Regions from separate parts of the Pseudoalteromonas sp. 0802 genome, predicted to be linked through region 2. Evidence: predicted binding sites of a transcription regulator. Region 2 holds the regulator's gene; the other holds the start of a gene.
The links. The regulator LexA, encoded in region 2, represses DNA repair genes until DNA is damaged. The targets are predictions, from matches to a motif close to TACTGTATNNNNATACAGTA.

Region 1 (8,559 bases), on a different contig from region 2:
CCCCCCTTTTTTGCGTTCTGTATTTTATGAATTCAACGAGTTGAGCTGTTCATAAAGTGCAGGCAACTCATCTTCAGGGATAGGCTTACTATAGTAGTAACCTTGCACAATATAACAGTTGTTGTTTTGTAAAAACTCAATCTGCTCGATAGTTTCCACCCCTTCGGCAACAACGTTAAGCTTTAGCTTTTGTGCCATAGCAATAATCGCAGCGGTAATTTCCATATCATTACTGTCTTGTGGAATATCTTTCACAAACGAGCGATCAACTTTCAAAATATCCACAGGGAAACGTTTTAGGTAACTCAGTGAAGAATAGCCAGTACCAAAGTCATCGATTGAAATTGATACACCCAAGGCTTTTAACTGATGCAGTTGTAAAATAGCGGCTTCAACATGCCCCATTAGCATACTTTCTGTTAGCTCAAGGTGTAAGCGTTTAGGCTCAACACCTGTTTGCTTGATGATCTTATCCAGTGTCGACACCAAGTTCGCATCTTTAAATTGACGTGCCGACAAGTTGATTGAAATATTATTCTTTAAGTCTTGGCTTGCTAAACGTGCAGCAAACTCACACGCTTCTTGCAGTATCCATGCGCCTAATTCAACAATTAAACCAGTTGCCTCAGCAATAGGAATAAACTTAGTTGGTGGGATCATCCCTTCATTAGGGTGGAACCAACGAATAAGTGCTTCGTAGCCAACCACTTGGTTATTTCTACAATCAACTTGTGGCTGATAATAAACCCTAAACTGCCCTTCGCGAATACCAGTACGAAGCTCATTTTCAATGAATAAGCGCTCGTTTGCTGCAGCATTAAGCTCTTGGCTATAGAAGTGGAAAGTATTACGCCCTTTCGCTTTTGCTTCATACATCGCAAGGTCGGCATGTTTTAGTAGCTGATCTTCTTCTTGGCTATCAAATGGTGCCATTGTGATACCAATACTGGCACTGATGATCACTTCATTGTTACCTAATTTGATTGGCTCATTAAGTGTGCGCTGAATCGTATTTGCCACTTCCATTGCATGTGTTTGATGCTCAATACCACTTAATAATACCGCGAATTCATCGCCGCCTAAACGCGCTATTGTATCTTCCGTACGCAAACGCTTTTTCAAACGGTTAGCCACTTCAACTAATAACTGATCCCCTGCATCATGCCCTAGTGTATCGTTGATACGTTTAAATTCATCTAAGTCAAAATAGAATAAGGCAAATGCATAATGACCACGTTCAGCCAGTGCCATTGATTTACGCAGCTGCATTCTGAAGAAAGTACGGTTAGCAAGCCCAGTTAAGGTATCAAAGTAAGCCAATTGCTCCATTTTACGCTGGCTTTCTTTCACAAACGAAATATCTTGAGCTGATGCCACGTAACTGGTGATTTCACCACCATCTTCACGAATTGGTGAAATACTTAGCGAAACCCAAACAGATTGACGATCATTAGCTTGTAATAAGGTATCCCCGCGCCAATAATTGCGGCTACGTAAATCGATATCAATGTCATCGACTAAAATCGCCATTTCTTGGGAAATAACATTCAATAGCGGCGAGCCAATGAAATGACGCTCCTCGAAACCGGTCATTTCAACCATTTTAGGGTTCACATATTTAACTTCAAAGTCTTGGTCAGTGATCACCACCCCGGTGCCCGAGAAGGCCACAGCTTTAGATAAACGATTCGCCGCTTTTTCAGCTATTTCTTTTTCGCTAATGCGCTGGTTTAAGCCATCAATCAACTTACGAATTTCGATAGCCATATCTCTGAATGAGCCATTTAGCGTGCCAATTTCATCTTTATTGGCCTTTGGAAACTCAGTTTGTAATTGCCCTTTGCCAAAACTAACCACCGCATTAACCAATGAGTGAATGCGGCGCAGTACTAATTGATAAAGTGCTTGATGCAATAACAAGGCAACTAAAATTGCGTACAAGATAAACAAGCCGAAGAATTTTACTTTTAGCTCTTCAAGTGCTGAAAGTGCCGACGAACGTTTTTTATAAATACCAATATACCAATTTAGGTTCTCGACTTTACGAATATTAATAATGTGTGTTTCGCCATCTTGTACAAATGAATTTGCCGACTCAGGTAACTTTAAACGAATTGTTTCAGAGACTAGCTTTTGCAGATCAGGGTTTACAAAGTCTTCGGTGAGTAATTTTTTACCTTCACGACCATATTTCTCAAGTGTTGTTTTATCCAAATCAGGGTGAGCTAATAGCTGACCTTTTGCATCAAACACCAATAGATGTTGTTCACGGTCACCGATAGGCAGTTGTGCCAATAAAGTTTCAAGAGCAATATCACTGCCTGTTACTCCAAAAAATTCGTTTTCGAAGTAAATAGGCACTAGCACACTAACCACCCATTTATGCCAAATTCTGTCGTAATACACTTTTGACCAAACAGCTTCACGACTGGGGTTAGTTGCAGCCTGAGCGTAATTGAAGGTTTCGTCTTTGGTGAAATCAAAGTCACCGGGGACATTCAACGCCCAGTTTGGTGGCGCGATTCGAATAAAGTTATCTTTGGTAACTAAGTAAAAATTGAAGAAGTCTTGGATTAAGGTCGGTGAAACTATTTTCCAGAGTGACTCAGAATCGTTTATAAGCTGTTTATAAAATTCAGAATAATTATCTTGAGGGATAAAGGCAGCCGATAAGCCATCTTCTGAGGTACTACGGATACTGCCATCGACGGCAAATTTGATATCTGCACTACGTTTACTTTGTAAATGCGATTCGTTTTGAAGTAGTTGACTACTAACAACGTTATTCGCCTGCTCGGCAATGTTGATTTTAGTTTTGATCAGGCGGTTAAATTGACGACTCAAGCGTTCACTAGAGTGCTTTAAAAGTTCGTGCTCTTCAAACACAAGCTGTTTTTCTTCAGATTTAAGCATCAAAGCCGCAGCACATATACCTGCAATCAAACAAATCGCAGAGATCAGCAGCGACAATTTCATACTTAATGAATTCACACCAAAACGTGATGGCGGTCGTCGATACACCACAGGACTACCTTATTAATAATTGTTATTATTTATTGTGCAAAAACAAATATACCAGATTCATTTTTATATTTATAAATTTTTTATAAATATAAATGAATTTTCTGAGTAAACACCTATCTTTTCTAAATTAGCTGCGATAGGCAGTTGACTTTACATACAAGTGTTTTTACATTAGTTCAATGAAACAAATTATCTCTCGCACTTATTTTTCGTTTTTTAGCTTCTTTAGATAGAGGAGGCTTAACTGTTTGCGAGATAAATTCACCGAATAGCTAAAGCCTCCCACTTGGGAGGCTTTTTTGTTTGTGCACTGTTTTGGAATGAGGAAACCAACATGAGCATTGATACATTAAATGCGTTACGACACGATATTAATGAAATAGATTCCGACTTATTGGTGTTACTGGCTAAAAGACGCCGTATTAGCCACAGCGTAGTTGAATATAAAATTGCCAATAACAAACCAATTCGCGATGAAGCCCGCGAACAAGCATTACTCGAAAAGCTTATTAATTATGGTAAGTCGCTAGGTCTAGATGCGTACTACATCAATAATGTGTTCCAAACTATTCTTGAAGATTCTGTTTTGAATCAACAAGCAATGCTACAAAAGAATCTAAACCCTGAAGCAATGAGCGAAAGTCATCGCGTTGCATATTTAGGTGGTCAAGGCTCTTATAGCCAATTAGCCTGCCATAAATATTTTAGCCGTCGCCCAGGCAAGCTGATTGAGATGGGGTGTTCGAGCTTTGATCAAATCACCGGCAAAGTTGAAAGTGGCCAAGCTGATTTCGGCTTACTGCCAATTGAAAACACCAGCTCAGGTAGTATCAATGAAGTGTTCGATTTATTACAACATGCACAAGTATCAATTGTCGGTGAGGTCACTCACAGCGTTGAGCACTGTTTATTAGCAATGCCAGGTACTGAGCTTTCTCACATTAATAAAATCTTTGCTCACCCACAGCCTTTTGCTCAATGTAGCCGCTTCATTCAGGGTTTAGGTGATATTCAACATGAAACATGTGACTCAACCTTCCATGCATTACAATCAGCGGTTGAAACTACAAACAGCGCCGCTATCGGCTCAGCACAAGCAGGTAAAAATGTAGGGTTAGAAGTCGTTAAATCAGGCCTTGCAAACCAAAGCGAAAACCATAGCCGCTTCATTGTCGTCGCGCGTAACCCGTTGCAAGTATCTAAGCAAATTCCAACAAAAACCAGTTTGATTATGGCGACCAAACAACAAGCGGGTTCATTGGCTGATGCCTTGATGATTTTTAAACAACATCAAATTAACCTAGTAAAATTGGAATCTCGTCCAGTACCTGGAAACCCATGGGAAGAGGTGTTTTATGTTGACCTTGAAGCAAACCTTGATGACTTACATGTTAAGCAAGCGCTTGAAGAGCTAAAAGAACACACCCAATATACCCGTGTATTAGGCTGCTATCAAAGTGAGTCTTTGCAAGCTGTTAGTGTGTAACAGCCAGCCTAGATATGATTAATAAAAAGGAGCCAGTCGGCTCCTTTTTCGTATAATTTCATCTTAGATACTTGCACCCACTGCCCTGTCTAAGCATAATCTTGAAAACAATTTGAAATTGGAACTTTCATGAATTGGTTAGCAGAATTAGCAACTAAAAGAACACCTTGGTTATTATTAGCCGTTATTTCCCTCGCATTTGAAATCACTGCGTTATTTTTTCAATACAACATGGGCCTTGAGCCATGCATCATGTGTATATATCAACGTACCGCTGTTTTAGGCTTACTTGCAGCGGGTGTGATTGGTGCAATTAACCCACAAAATATGGTTGTTCGCTTAGTCGCATTTGCCACTTGGGGTGTCTCTGCAATTTGGGGTTACTTTATTGCCAAAGAACACATTGCAATGCAAAACAATACTGACCCTTTTGCATTTAGCTGTGCATTTGAACCTAACTTCCCAAGTTTTATGCCTTTGCACGAATGGATCCCTAGCTTCTTTGCCGCTACTGGTGATTGCGGAAATATCGATTGGCAGTTTGCTTCTATGAGTATGCCAGCATGGATGGAAGTGATTTTTGCAGCATTTTCAGTGGTATTTGTGGCTGTTCTAGTTAGCCGATTAGTGAGCAAAAAGTCGCTATAATGATTTATTTTTTTACTAGCCAAATCCCTGCTTTAAAAAGCTTTAAAGTAAGGCAACGCCAGCAAATTATTGCCCTTGCTTTGGCTCATTTAAGCCCAAGTAAAAAGATCATTTTATCAGTATGTAAGCTTGCCTTTTTAGCACCATTATTTTTAGGCTTGGCCTACTTTGAAGGCTGGATGCTTATTCCTTGGTTATTGTTAGCGGGCTTAAGTTACCCACTCATCACAACACCTATCGAAAACATGTTCGCATTAGCGCATTTAGACAAAGCTATCGATGAATTTAAACAGGGCGAATAACGCCCTGTTTAGGTGTATAGCCCGCTATTTATAGTGTAATTTTCCCCTCAAGTTTAGCAAATAGCTTATCGCCAATTCCTTTTACTTCTTTTAATTGCTCTACCGACTTAAACGGACCTTGCTTTTTACGGTGCTCAACAATCGCTTTAGCTTTTGACTCTCCAATACCCGGTAATTGAGTAAGTTGATCTATGCTGGCTTTGTTTATACTGAGCTTTTGCATTTTAACTTGTGTTGCTTCGGTTGGTTTAACGGCGAATGCCGATGTAGCAGGTAGTAACGCAATGCTTGTGGCAAGTAAAATACTTGATAGTAATTTCATAATTTCCTCCATGATGTCCATCTTGGACAGGTAGTTAGCTATTACCCAACACTCACTCCATCGCTTGTGTTTAACTTTGGGTAACAATTTAAATAAAGCTAATGTCCCTATTATTGTCAAATTTGCTGAATAAAATTTTTCTCAAGTTACTTGCAAAGTAAGCCCCGAAGCATTACTGTATATAAAAACAGTAATCAAAGTAGCGGTATTACGCTGCAAATGCCACGCTTAAATGCAGGAGAAATCATGGCTGTTGTTGTTAAATATGTTGTAGAAAGAAACGGAGTCGAGCGCATGACGTTTACTACTAAGAAAGAAGCTGATGCGTATGACAAAATGCTCGACATTGCTGAGTCATTAGAACTAATGCTTGAAAAAGTTGATGTACCATTAAGCGAGCAACAAATTGAGTCACTGGCGCTTGAAATGGCAAAAGAAAAAGACCAATTTATGGCGGTACTTAAAGGTGCAAAAGACACCCCAGCTAAGCCTAAAAAAGCAAAGTCAGACGACAACGTTGCTGATATAAAAGAAAAAGCGGCAAGCTAAACGCAAATTTAGATCATAAAAAAGGGCAACAGATGTTGCCCTTTTTTGTGTTTAATCAAAACTACAGTGACGACTCAACTTCATCAAATAAGTCTGTAATTTCTTTTTTCGGCTCAGCAGTTGTAAGGCTAACAACAACAATAGCAATTGTTGATAAAATAAAGCCTGGGACAATCTCATAAATGATTGCACTTAATGCTTGGCCATCAATTGTAATTGGCGCGTAAATCCAAAACAGCACTGTTGCAGCACCAACAACCATACCACTAATAGCGCCTTGTAAGTTCATACGCTTCCAGTAAAGGCTCAGTAATACGAGTGGACCAAATGCAGCACCAAAACCAGCCCATGCATTACTCACTAAATCTAAGATAGAGCTATCGCGGTCATAGGCTAGGTAAATAGCAAATAGAGCAACCAAAATAACACTAATACGACCTACTAAAACCAGCTCTTTTTGAGATGCACTACGGTTTAAGTAAATCTTATAAAAATCTTCGGTTAGTGAGCTTGAACAAACTAATAACTGTGATGAAATAGTACTCATAATCGCCGCTAAAATAGCTGCCAATAAGAAGCCGGCAATTAAAGGGTGGAAGATAAGCTCAGACAACACTAGGAAAATCGTTTCTTTATCATCAATTGGCATTTGGTTTTCAAGCATATAAGCAGCACCAAATAGACCTGTTAGCACAGCACCAATAGCTGAAAGCGTCATCCACGACATACCCACACGGCGCATAGTCGGCATATCTTTCACAGAGCGCACAGACATAAAACGCACAATAATATGTGGTTGACCAAAATAACCAAGGCCCCAAGCCATGGCAGAAATAATCGCTATCGTTGAACCACCTGCAAACCAATCCATCATATTAAGTGCATGAATTTCTGATTCTTTTGGTGAGCTTAATAATAAGTCATAGCGTGCATTTGCAAGTGTATCCATAACTGGCTGATCAAGCATGGTAAACGTTGCAATTGGCACAGCCAGCAACGAGATAAACATGATACAGCCTTGTACAAAGTCAGTCAGGCTCACTGCTAAGAAGCCACCAAACAAGGTATATAACACGACAACACCGGTTGTGATGTACAGACCCATTTCGTAGCTCATATTAAATGAGTTTTCGAACAACTTGCCGCCTGCAACAACACCTGATGAGGTATACAAGGTGAAGAAAACAATGATTACAATCGCAGAGATCACACGCAGAATATTTTTATTATCATCAAAGCGGTTCGCAAAGTAATCTGGAATGGTGATTGAGTCATTCGCCTTTTCTGTGTAAACACGTAAACGAGGCGCGACTAGGAAGTAGTTAGCCCAAGCACCGAGTACTAGACCTATGGCAATCCAAACCTTGCTTAAACCAAACAAATACATTGCACCCGGTAGACCCATTAGCAGCCAACCACTCATGTCTGATGCGCCAGCTGAAAGCGCAGCAACACTTGGTGATAAATTACGACCACCTAGCATATAGCCTGATACATCGTCGGTAGATTGCTTATAAGCATACAGCCCAATCCCCAGCATGACGATGAAGTACATTGCTAACGAAATTATCATTCCTGTTTCCAAATTAGCCTCCAAAAGTTGTTTAATGTTGGCTTTTAATCCGAATAATGACTCGCAAGTTATTTAATTTTAAGACATTATTGGGGTAAAAACCGATATCACCCATGACTATAACATGCTTCCCCCCTACAACTCCAATCAAGCAGTTCAATGGCAGGGTTTACAATTTCAACCTTTTCATAACAAAAATATGATATTTAATCGCAAGTTATAGAATTCAATTGCAATTTATCCTAGTCTTAAGATCAGAATAAAATCAGTATTTATCCTCAAATACTCGCATTTAATTAATGCTATTTCAGGCACAATGACATATATTGCTGATGGATAAATGAATTAACCGAAGTGGACATGCCAGGACTATGTATTTTTACGCTGCACGCCAACCTATTTTAGATAAGGAAAAGAAACTTGTCGGCTACGAACTCCTTTTTAGGGATGGCGTAGATAACGTGTTTCCAGACATTGATGGCGATGAAGCAACATCACGACTCATTGAAGGTAGTCAGTTCAATTTTGGTTTAGAAGATTTAACGGATAACAAACCAGCTTACATTAATTTCACTTTAGATACACTCCAAAAAGGCTACCCTTTATTACTGGGTAAAGAACAAGTCGTTGTCGAAATTCTTGAAACTATTCAACC
Region 2 (8,559 bases):
GCCTATAGCAGGTGCAAGGTTATTAATGTCAGCTTCCATTTGACGAAACTTTTCACTGACCTTTTTACAGTTTTTGCGACCGCCATCCTGCCAGCATTGTAATTGATGGCCAAACTCCCAGGCAGGCACAATGTGCTCCCACTCTATTCTTTTTGCGCGAGCATTCTCTTTTCCTGAGCGGGTGACAGAGTTTCTAGGAATATAACCACAAGCATCAGGGTCTGGCACAAGTTTTTTACCTTGGCGCTTGATATCGCAACCACAATATAAGCTTTTACTATTGCTTGGTAGATTCTTAATTAAATGCTTTTTGGCACTGTAAAAGCTCGAAAATTCTTTAGCGGATATAGGGAAAGTGAAAATAAAACAAAGGGCTAAGTATAGAAATAAACGCATATCCATCACATCAGTGAACTACAGGAACAGCTATTCTAGAGCGACTATTCTAAAAAGGAAAAGTTTTTCAACTCAGCTATAGTTGTTAGGCCGTTTTTATTAAAGGAATTACAACCATGTTATTAGGTGCTTTTTCTGTAAGTCTAAATGTAAAAGATATTCGTGCTTCAAAGCAGTTTTATGAAAAGCTAGGTTTCAAAGAGTTTGCTGGGGAGATAGAACAGCATTGGCTAATTATGAAAAACGGTGAACATTTGATTGGTTTGTTTCAAGGTATGTTTGATAAAACCATGCTGACCTTTAATCCTGGGTGGGATCAAAATGCCGAAGCTTTGGATGAATTTGCAACCTTTGAGCAATTAGCTGCACAATTTCAGCAACAAGGATTAGAAATACAAAAGGCCGGTGACGCGAGTTTTATTATCACCGACCCAGATGGCAATCCTATTTTGATTGACCAACACGTGTAGCTGGCTTTTTACGTTTAATTCGAACGTTTTGTAGTAACAAGAGAACTCCTGTAATACAAAATAGTACGCTGGTGGCTGAGAAGCTGATGAGTAGTGGATTGTTAAAGTTCTCACGCTCATCATAATCCATAATGTGTAGCATCCAGAAAAAGTCGAAAATGCGCCACAGAGTGCTGCGCACAGTTATAACTTTACCGGTTTGGCTATCTAAATATAAGGTTGTTGTTAACCAATCATCGAAGCTAATTTGCCAAACATTGGCTTTGTGACCGACTTCTCTAGGCCCTTTTGTTAATAACTGCGCTTGCGTTATTTTTGCGTCAATAAGCAGGTGAGCTTGCGCATTTTCTATGATTTGCGCTTTACTCGGTGCAGGCATTTTAGCACCTGTTCTGCCATCAAAAATAAACGTACCGCTAGAGGATGTAACTTCTATAATCGGGGTATTTAAAAAATGGCTATATTTAATACCCTCGATTTGCTCGAATTGCGCTGTTATTTTATCAATTGAAGCAGGGTAGTCCGACAATAAAAATGGGCTACTTAAACTGCGATTAGCCAGATGCTTACCATGCACTTTTTCAAGTGGTAATGAGCTCATTACCAGCCCACCTAAGAGCCAAAAAAAGATCTGCAAAGCAAGTAAGTAGCCAAGCCATTTATGCCCTTTACGAGCATACTTAAACAGGCGTTTATTCATTATTACCCCGTTATTATTGTTATGTGGGCGCTATTTTAGGTTGTTTAGCTAGATTGCCAATGCGGCATAATGTCGCATTAACTGTATTCTAGATTTGGTATATATACAAAACTGAGTTAAAGTTTCAGTCGATATAAATAGAGGGTAAAAACGAGAGTATGTCGGAAATTCAATTTTTAAATGTAGATCTGGAGCTTGAGTCAAAGCACGATATTAGTGCGCTTGTTGCTGATTTGAAGAAAAACGCCATGGTTTTACATTATGACCAAGATGAATACCGCCAACTAGCACGTATTGAAGCAACCGCAGATATCAGCTCTCCAGATAAAGCCATTAACCAGCTTTGCGAGCTTATTGAGTCTTGCTCGCGCAATGCATTAAAACAGTGGTTATCGTGCTCAAAGCGTACATTTGATATAGGCTTTGAATCAGGTAATTCGCCTAAATGCTTTAACCAACCCCTGCATGCCGATACCTTGTTACGTATCTCTGCAATTGGCGCAGGGATTGAAATTACTATTTATCCTGTCGAAAAATAGCCAGAATTTATCGCTCTACAACAGCTGCGGTCATTCTTGATACGCAGCAAAGCTCTCCTGCGGCATTGGTAATTTTAATATCCCAAACAGAAGTTCGCTTACCTAAATGCAGCGGTCTCGCAGTTGCTGTTAACGTTCCTTTGCGTGACGCTTTCATGTGGTTGGCATTAATTTCTTGGCCAACAGCATAAAACTTATTGAAATCAACCACGAAATTGGCTGCATAGCTTGCCACTGTCTCTGCTAATACAACGTTTGCTCCGCCATGGACCATGCCCATAGGGTTATGATGCTCAGGAATAGCAGGCATGGTTGCCATTAAATAATCATCGCCAATTTCAGTTACCTCAATGCCCATAGTTTTCATTAAAGTGCCTTGACCGGTAATCCCTTGTTCCAGCTCTTTGCAAAGCTCTAACGTGATTGGTTGGTGCCAAATACTCATTGTGTTTCCTTAGCCTGCTAATTAAAGATAATACCTTATGGCATCTTTCGGTGTGGTTCAATGTTAGTTTTGTAGCAATATGATGGGGTTAATTTAAATTTGCGATTTTCAAATAACTGTATATACTCACAGTTGAATGTACTGTATGGAAAACCAGTTGTATGCGCCCATTAACTAAACGCCAATCGCAAATTTTAGAACTAATTAAAGTCTTTATTAAAGATACAGGCATGCCACCTACGCGTGCTGAAATAGCTCAAACATTGGGTTTTAAAAGTGCCAACGCTGCTGAAGAACACCTAAAAGCACTGGCAAAAAAAGGCATGATCAAAATGAAGCCTGGGGCGAGTCGCGGTATTCAGTTAATTGAAGAAGATGAGCCAGAGCAACTAGGCTTACCTTTAATTGGCCGTGTTGCAGCTGGTGAACCTATTTTGGCGCAAGAGCATGTTGAAAGTCACTGCCAAGTTGATCCTTCATTATTTAAACCTGCTGCCGATTTCTTACTGCGTGTAAATGGTATGAGTATGAAAGACATTGGTATTATGGATGGCGATTTGCTTGCAGTACACAGAACACAAGTTGCTGAAAACGGGCAAGTAGTTGTAGCTCGAGTCGATGAAGATGTAACAGTTAAGCGTCTAGAAAAGGCGGGTCGCAAAGTACTTTTACACGCTGAGAACGAAGAGTTTTCGCCTATTGAGGTTGACCTTGAGCATGAGTCGTTCAACATCGAGGGGTTAGCGGTAGGTGTTATTCGTAACGCTGACTGGATGTAAACGTTCCCAATTTGGTGCATTAAATTGACTCAATTTGGTGCGCCGCTGAAATTTTACTACTTAATTAGGATTTGTGAATCCTTACTCTTCATTTAAAGCCTTATATGGCGCAGTTTTCCTCTCTTTTTATATTTCGTTCTTACTCCTAAACATTAAATAACGCGCTGATTATAGTTGTTATTTGTGCACCAAAATAAACATTTATTATCATTAAAACTTGCTTATTGGTTATTTTTTAACTAATTGGTTAATACACTGTATTAACACCTAATTAATAAAAAGACACAAAAATGTGCGAGGTGTTAGTCATGGGGTCGGTATCATAAGTGGGTCAAAATGATACGTAGTCGCTCTGAACAATAAGAAAAACGAATGGGCACCTTGTTGTATCGCCTTTTCGCTTTGCGTCTTGCAATAGCATCTAAAGGAGCCGTCACATGGGTAAACTGCGTTACGCCTTGTGGCTTATATTGTTTGCACTTCCTGAGCTTGCATTGGCAAATAGCCAATACAATATGCGTAAAGGGGTGACCGATATAAGTAATAATGTTTATGAGTTACACATGACGATATTTATTATCTGCTGTGTAATCGGCATCATCGTATTTGCGGTGATGTTTTGGGCTTTAATACACCACCGTAAATCCAAAGGGGCCAAGCCTGCCCAATTTCATGAAAGTACAAAAGTTGAAATACTTTGGACTGCCATTCCATTTGTCATCTTAATCGCCATGGCTGTGCCTGCCACAAAAACCTTAATTGCCATGGAAGATGCCTCTAAAGCCGATATCACCATTAAAGTGACTGGCTCACAATGGAAGTGGCATTACGAGTACATGGGTGAAGACATTGCTTATTACTCGATTCTATCTACTCCTAAAGATCAAATAGACAACCAAGCAGAGAAAACTGAGCATTATTTGCTTGAAGTAGATAAACCGCTAGTACTTCCTATCAATAAAAAAGTTCGCTTTTTAATGACCTCAGACGATGTAATTCATTCATGGTGGGTGCCTGATTTTGCGGTTAAAAAGGACGCAAATCCTGGGTTTATCAATGAAGCGTGGACACGTATTAACGAGCCAGGAGTATACCGTGGTCAATGTGCTGAGTTATGCGGTAAAGATCATGGCTTTATGCCTGTTGTGGTGAAAGCCTTACCTGAAGATGAATTTGCTAATTGGCTTGCAGATGCCAAGCAAGAAAGAGCCAATGCGGCCGCAGCAGATGCTGCTTTGCTTGATCAAACATTACCGAAAGAAGAGCTTATGGTCTTAGGTGAGCAAGTGTATATGGCAAGCTGTGCTGCATGTCACCAACCTACCGGTATGGGCTTACCAGGCGTTTTTCCAGCACTTAAAGGCAGCCCGATTGTATTAGGTGATGTAAAAGATCACATAGATATCGTGTTACACGGTAAGCCTGGCACAGCAATGCAAGCGTTTGATAAACAGCTTTCAATTAAGCAACTTGCTGCGGTTATTACTTATAAGCGAAACGCGTGGGGTAATGATACCGGCGATGTTATCCAACCGAGTCAAATTCAAGCCGCGATTGATGCAGCAGCGGAGGCGAACTAATGAGTAATGTTATTAACGAGCAAGCAACAGGGCATGCGCATCACGACCATCATCATCCAGCTAAAGGTTTTAAGCGTTGGCTTTACACCACCAATCATAAAGACATTGGTAGTTTATACCTGATTTTTTCACTCACTATGTTTTTAATTGGTGGAGCGATGGCAATGGTGATCCGCGCTGAACTGTTTCAGCCTGGATTACAGTTAGTTGATCCGCACTTTTTCAACCAAATGACTACCGTACATGGTTTGATCATGGTGTTTGGTGCCGTTATGCCCGCATTTACTGGGCTTGCAAACTGGATGGTACCTATGATGATAGGCGCACCTGATATGGCCTTACCACGTATGAATAACTGGAGCTTTTGGATATTGCCGTTCGCATTTTTAATCCTATTGGCTTCGTTACTCATGCCTGGTGGTGGTCCTGCGTTTGGTTGGACTTTCTACGCACCACTATCAACAACTTACAGCAACGATAACACTGCACTTTTTGTGTTTGCTGTACATATTATGGGTATCAGCTCAATTATGGGGGCGATTAACGTTATCGTGACTATCGTCAACTTAAGAGCGCCAGGTATGACGTGGATGAAGCTGCCGCTATTTGTATGGACATGGTTAATCACTGCATTTTTGTTAATTGCTGTTATGCCTGTTCTAGCAGGGGCGGTCACTATGGTGTTGACCGATAAATACTTTGCAACCAGCTTTTTTGATGCAGCCGGTGGGGGCGACCCTGTGATGTTCCAGCATATTTTCTGGTTCTTCGGTCACCCCGAAGTGTACATCATGATTTTGCCGGCCTTTGGCATTATATCGACTATCGTACCGACCTTCTCGCGCAAAAAGCTATTTGGCTATGCGTCTATGGTGTATGCAACTTCATCGATTGCGCTGCTAAGTTTTATCGTTTGGGCACACCATATGTTTACCACAGGGATGCCTGTGGCAGGCGAGTTGTTTTTCATGTACGCCACCATGCTTATCTCGGTACCAACGGGCGTTAAAGTGTTTAACTGGGTGGCCACCATGTGGCGAGGTTCGATTAGCTTCGAAATTCCGATGATGTTTGCCATCGCCTTTATAGTGTTATTCACCTTAGGTGGTTTCTCTGGCTTGATGCTTGCGATTACACCAGCAGATTTTCAGTATCACGATACCTATTTTGTGGTGGCTCACTTCCATTATGTGCTTGTGACGGGGGCTGTGTTCTCAATTATGGCGGGAGCCTATTATTGGCTACCGAAATGGACTGGCAACATGTACAACGAAACGCTGGCAAAATGGCATTTTTGGTTATCGCTAATCAGTGTCAACGTTTTGTTCTTCCCTATGCACTTTGTTGGCCTTGCTGGTATGCCGCGTCGTATTCCTGACTATGCTCTGCAATTCGCTGACTTTAACGCCATTATCAGTATTGGTGGTTTTGCATTTGGCTTATCGCAACTGTTGTTTGTATTGGTGGTATTTAAATGCGCTCGAGGTGGCGAAAAGGCACCTGCCAAAGTATGGGATGGAGCTGAAGGTTTAGAGTGGGAAGTCGATTCTCCAGCGCCTTATCACACCTTTGAAACACCGCCGGAGATTAAGTAATGAACCATGCACCTTTGCTAAAAAAACTGCTGATTACATGCTTGCTCATGTTCGCATTTGCTTTTGCAATGGTGCCGCTTTACGACGTGTTTTGCGACGTTACAGGGTTGAATGGTAAGCCATCATTAGAAAAAGCGAGCGCGAGTGAATCAATAAATACACAGCGCCAAGTTGATGTCAGCTTTACCACTCACGCCCAAAGCGGCGCGCCATTTAAGGTGCAGTCTGAGCAATACAGCGTAGCGGTACAACCTGGTGCCATGCGTGAAGTTAAATTCTCAGCAAAGAACACCAGTAATGAAGACAAAGTCATGCAAGCAATTCCATCAGTATCACCGGGTAAAGCGGCAAAGTACTTACACAAAATAGCCTGTTTTTGCTTTGATCAGCAGCCAATGAAAGCCGGTGAAGAAATGGAATTTACCTTGTTGTTTTATGTTGATACTGAGTTACCCGACGATGTTGAGGAACTGACGTTGTCGTATACCGTGTTTGATATTAGCGGGCATGTTGTGGCTAAAAACGATTAAAAGCCGCCAAGCTAATTGCTAATTGGGAGCAAACAAAATGAATCAAAATTATGAAAAATACTATGTTCCAGCCGAGAGTCCTTGGCCAATAGTTGGTGCCATCGCGATGTTTTTAATTGCTGTTGGTGCTGGTTTAACTGTGATGCAAGTAAGTGGTGAGGGCAGTAGTGGCCAGTATGTCTTGTATCTAGGCATTGCCATATTAATTTATATGGTTTTTAGCTGGTTTAGAAACGTTATTGAAGAGTCTCATAAAGGGCTTTACTCAGCACAAATGGACCGCTCCTTCAGACAAGGTATGAGCTGGTTCATATTCTCTGAGGTTATGTTCTTTATGGCATTTTTTGGCGCTCTTTTTTACGCACGTATGATTTCGGTGCCTTGGCTTGGTGGTGCTGGTAATAATGCCATGACCAACGAAGTGCTCTGGCCAACCTTTGAAGCCGTATGGCCGTTATTAACTACGCCAGCGGGTGAGACCACACAGGCTATGGGTTGGCAAGGTCTACCTCTGATCAACACGCTTATTCTGCTTACCTCATCGGTCACAATTCACTTTGCTCATGTTGCGATAGAAAACAATAAGCGCGGCGCCCTAAAGGTATTTTTATCTTTAACCGTGCTGTTAGGTGTGATTTTCCTTGGCTTACAAGTTTACGAGTATATGCATGCTTACCAAGATTTAGGTTTGACCTTAGATGCGGGCGTTTATGGGAATACCTTTTTCTTGTTAACAGGATTTCACGGTATGCACGTGACACTAGGCACCATTATTTTATTTGTGGTGCTGCTCAGAATCTTTAAAGGCCACTTCACGAGTGAAAAGCATTTTGCCTTTCAAGCGGCTGCTTGGTATTGGCACTTTGTTGATGTGGTGTGGTTGTGTTTATTTGTGTTTGTGTACGTGCTGTAGCTTTGTGAAGCGGCGACGGGTTGGTGTGAATAAAGCCCAATTTCATTGCGGCAATGATGAGCACCAGCACAATACCTGAAAACAGCACTCGACGACCTAAGTAATGCGACATGGGTTTCGAGTGCTCTTTTGCTGACATCATCACAAACAGCGCTCTAAATAGGTTGAACAGAATATAAAGTAATAACAAAACAATAATGATTTTAATCATATTAGGTATTCCAAATGCAGTTAATTTTATGGCGTAAACAAAAGCTTAGCTCAATTATCGCAATTTGCGTTGTGATACTTGCAGTGCTTATTTGTTTGCGACTAAGCGTTTGGCAATACCAGCGAGGCGAGCAAAAACAGCAGCAACTAAGCCAGTTAGCCGTTTCGAAAGAGCAAGGCGTTTTGAGCTGGCAAGAACTGCAAAATTTACCTAGTGAGCTGAACAAAACGGGCTTGCAAGTCAAAGTCTCTGGCGAGGTAAATAAACAACATTACTGGCTGCTTGATAATCAAATTTATCAGGGGCAAGTGGGCTATGACTTACTAGTAGCGATGACAATTGCAGGTGAAAGCGTGCCTTTAATCGTTAACTTTGGTTGGCTAAAAGCTCCAACAAACCGT

Region 1: HUS61_RS08795 (YebG family protein) is a predicted target of LexA. The motif match lies at 5,956-5,975, and genes of this name have one in related genera.

Annotation. Positions count from the first base shown of each region.
Region 1 covers NZ_JABVXE010000003.1:235,384-243,942, reverse strand. Annotated here, with positions in the region: gene HUS61_RS08820 (EAL domain-containing protein) at 25-3,024, opposite strand; gene HUS61_RS08815 (chorismate mutase) at 3,359-4,510, shown strand; gene dsbB (disulfide bond formation protein DsbB) at 4,640-5,158, shown strand; gene HUS61_RS08805 (DUF6170 family protein) at 5,158-5,460, shown strand; gene HUS61_RS08800 (helix-hairpin-helix domain-containing protein) at 5,489-5,782, opposite strand; gene HUS61_RS08795 (YebG family protein) at 6,029-6,331, shown strand; gene putP (sodium/proline symporter PutP) at 6,393-7,904, opposite strand; gene HUS61_RS08785 (EAL and HDOD domain-containing protein) at 8,276-8,559, shown strand, end outside.
Region 2 covers NZ_JABVXE010000004.1:87,491-96,049, reverse strand. Annotated here, with positions in the region: gene HUS61_RS09800 (endonuclease) at 1-396, opposite strand, end outside; gene HUS61_RS09795 (VOC family protein) at 513-866, shown strand; gene HUS61_RS09790 (hypothetical protein) at 841-1,566, opposite strand; gene HUS61_RS09785 (hypothetical protein) at 1,725-2,105, shown strand; gene HUS61_RS09780 (PaaI family thioesterase) at 2,113-2,550, opposite strand; gene lexA (transcriptional repressor LexA) at 2,712-3,329, shown strand; gene coxB (cytochrome c oxidase subunit II) at 3,767-4,909, shown strand; gene ctaD (cytochrome c oxidase subunit I) at 4,909-6,504, shown strand; gene HUS61_RS09760 (cytochrome c oxidase assembly protein) at 6,504-7,034, shown strand; gene HUS61_RS09755 (cytochrome c oxidase subunit 3) at 7,072-7,947, shown strand; gene HUS61_RS21805 (DUF2909 domain-containing protein) at 7,847-8,158, opposite strand; gene HUS61_RS09745 (SURF1 family protein) at 8,173-8,559, shown strand, end outside.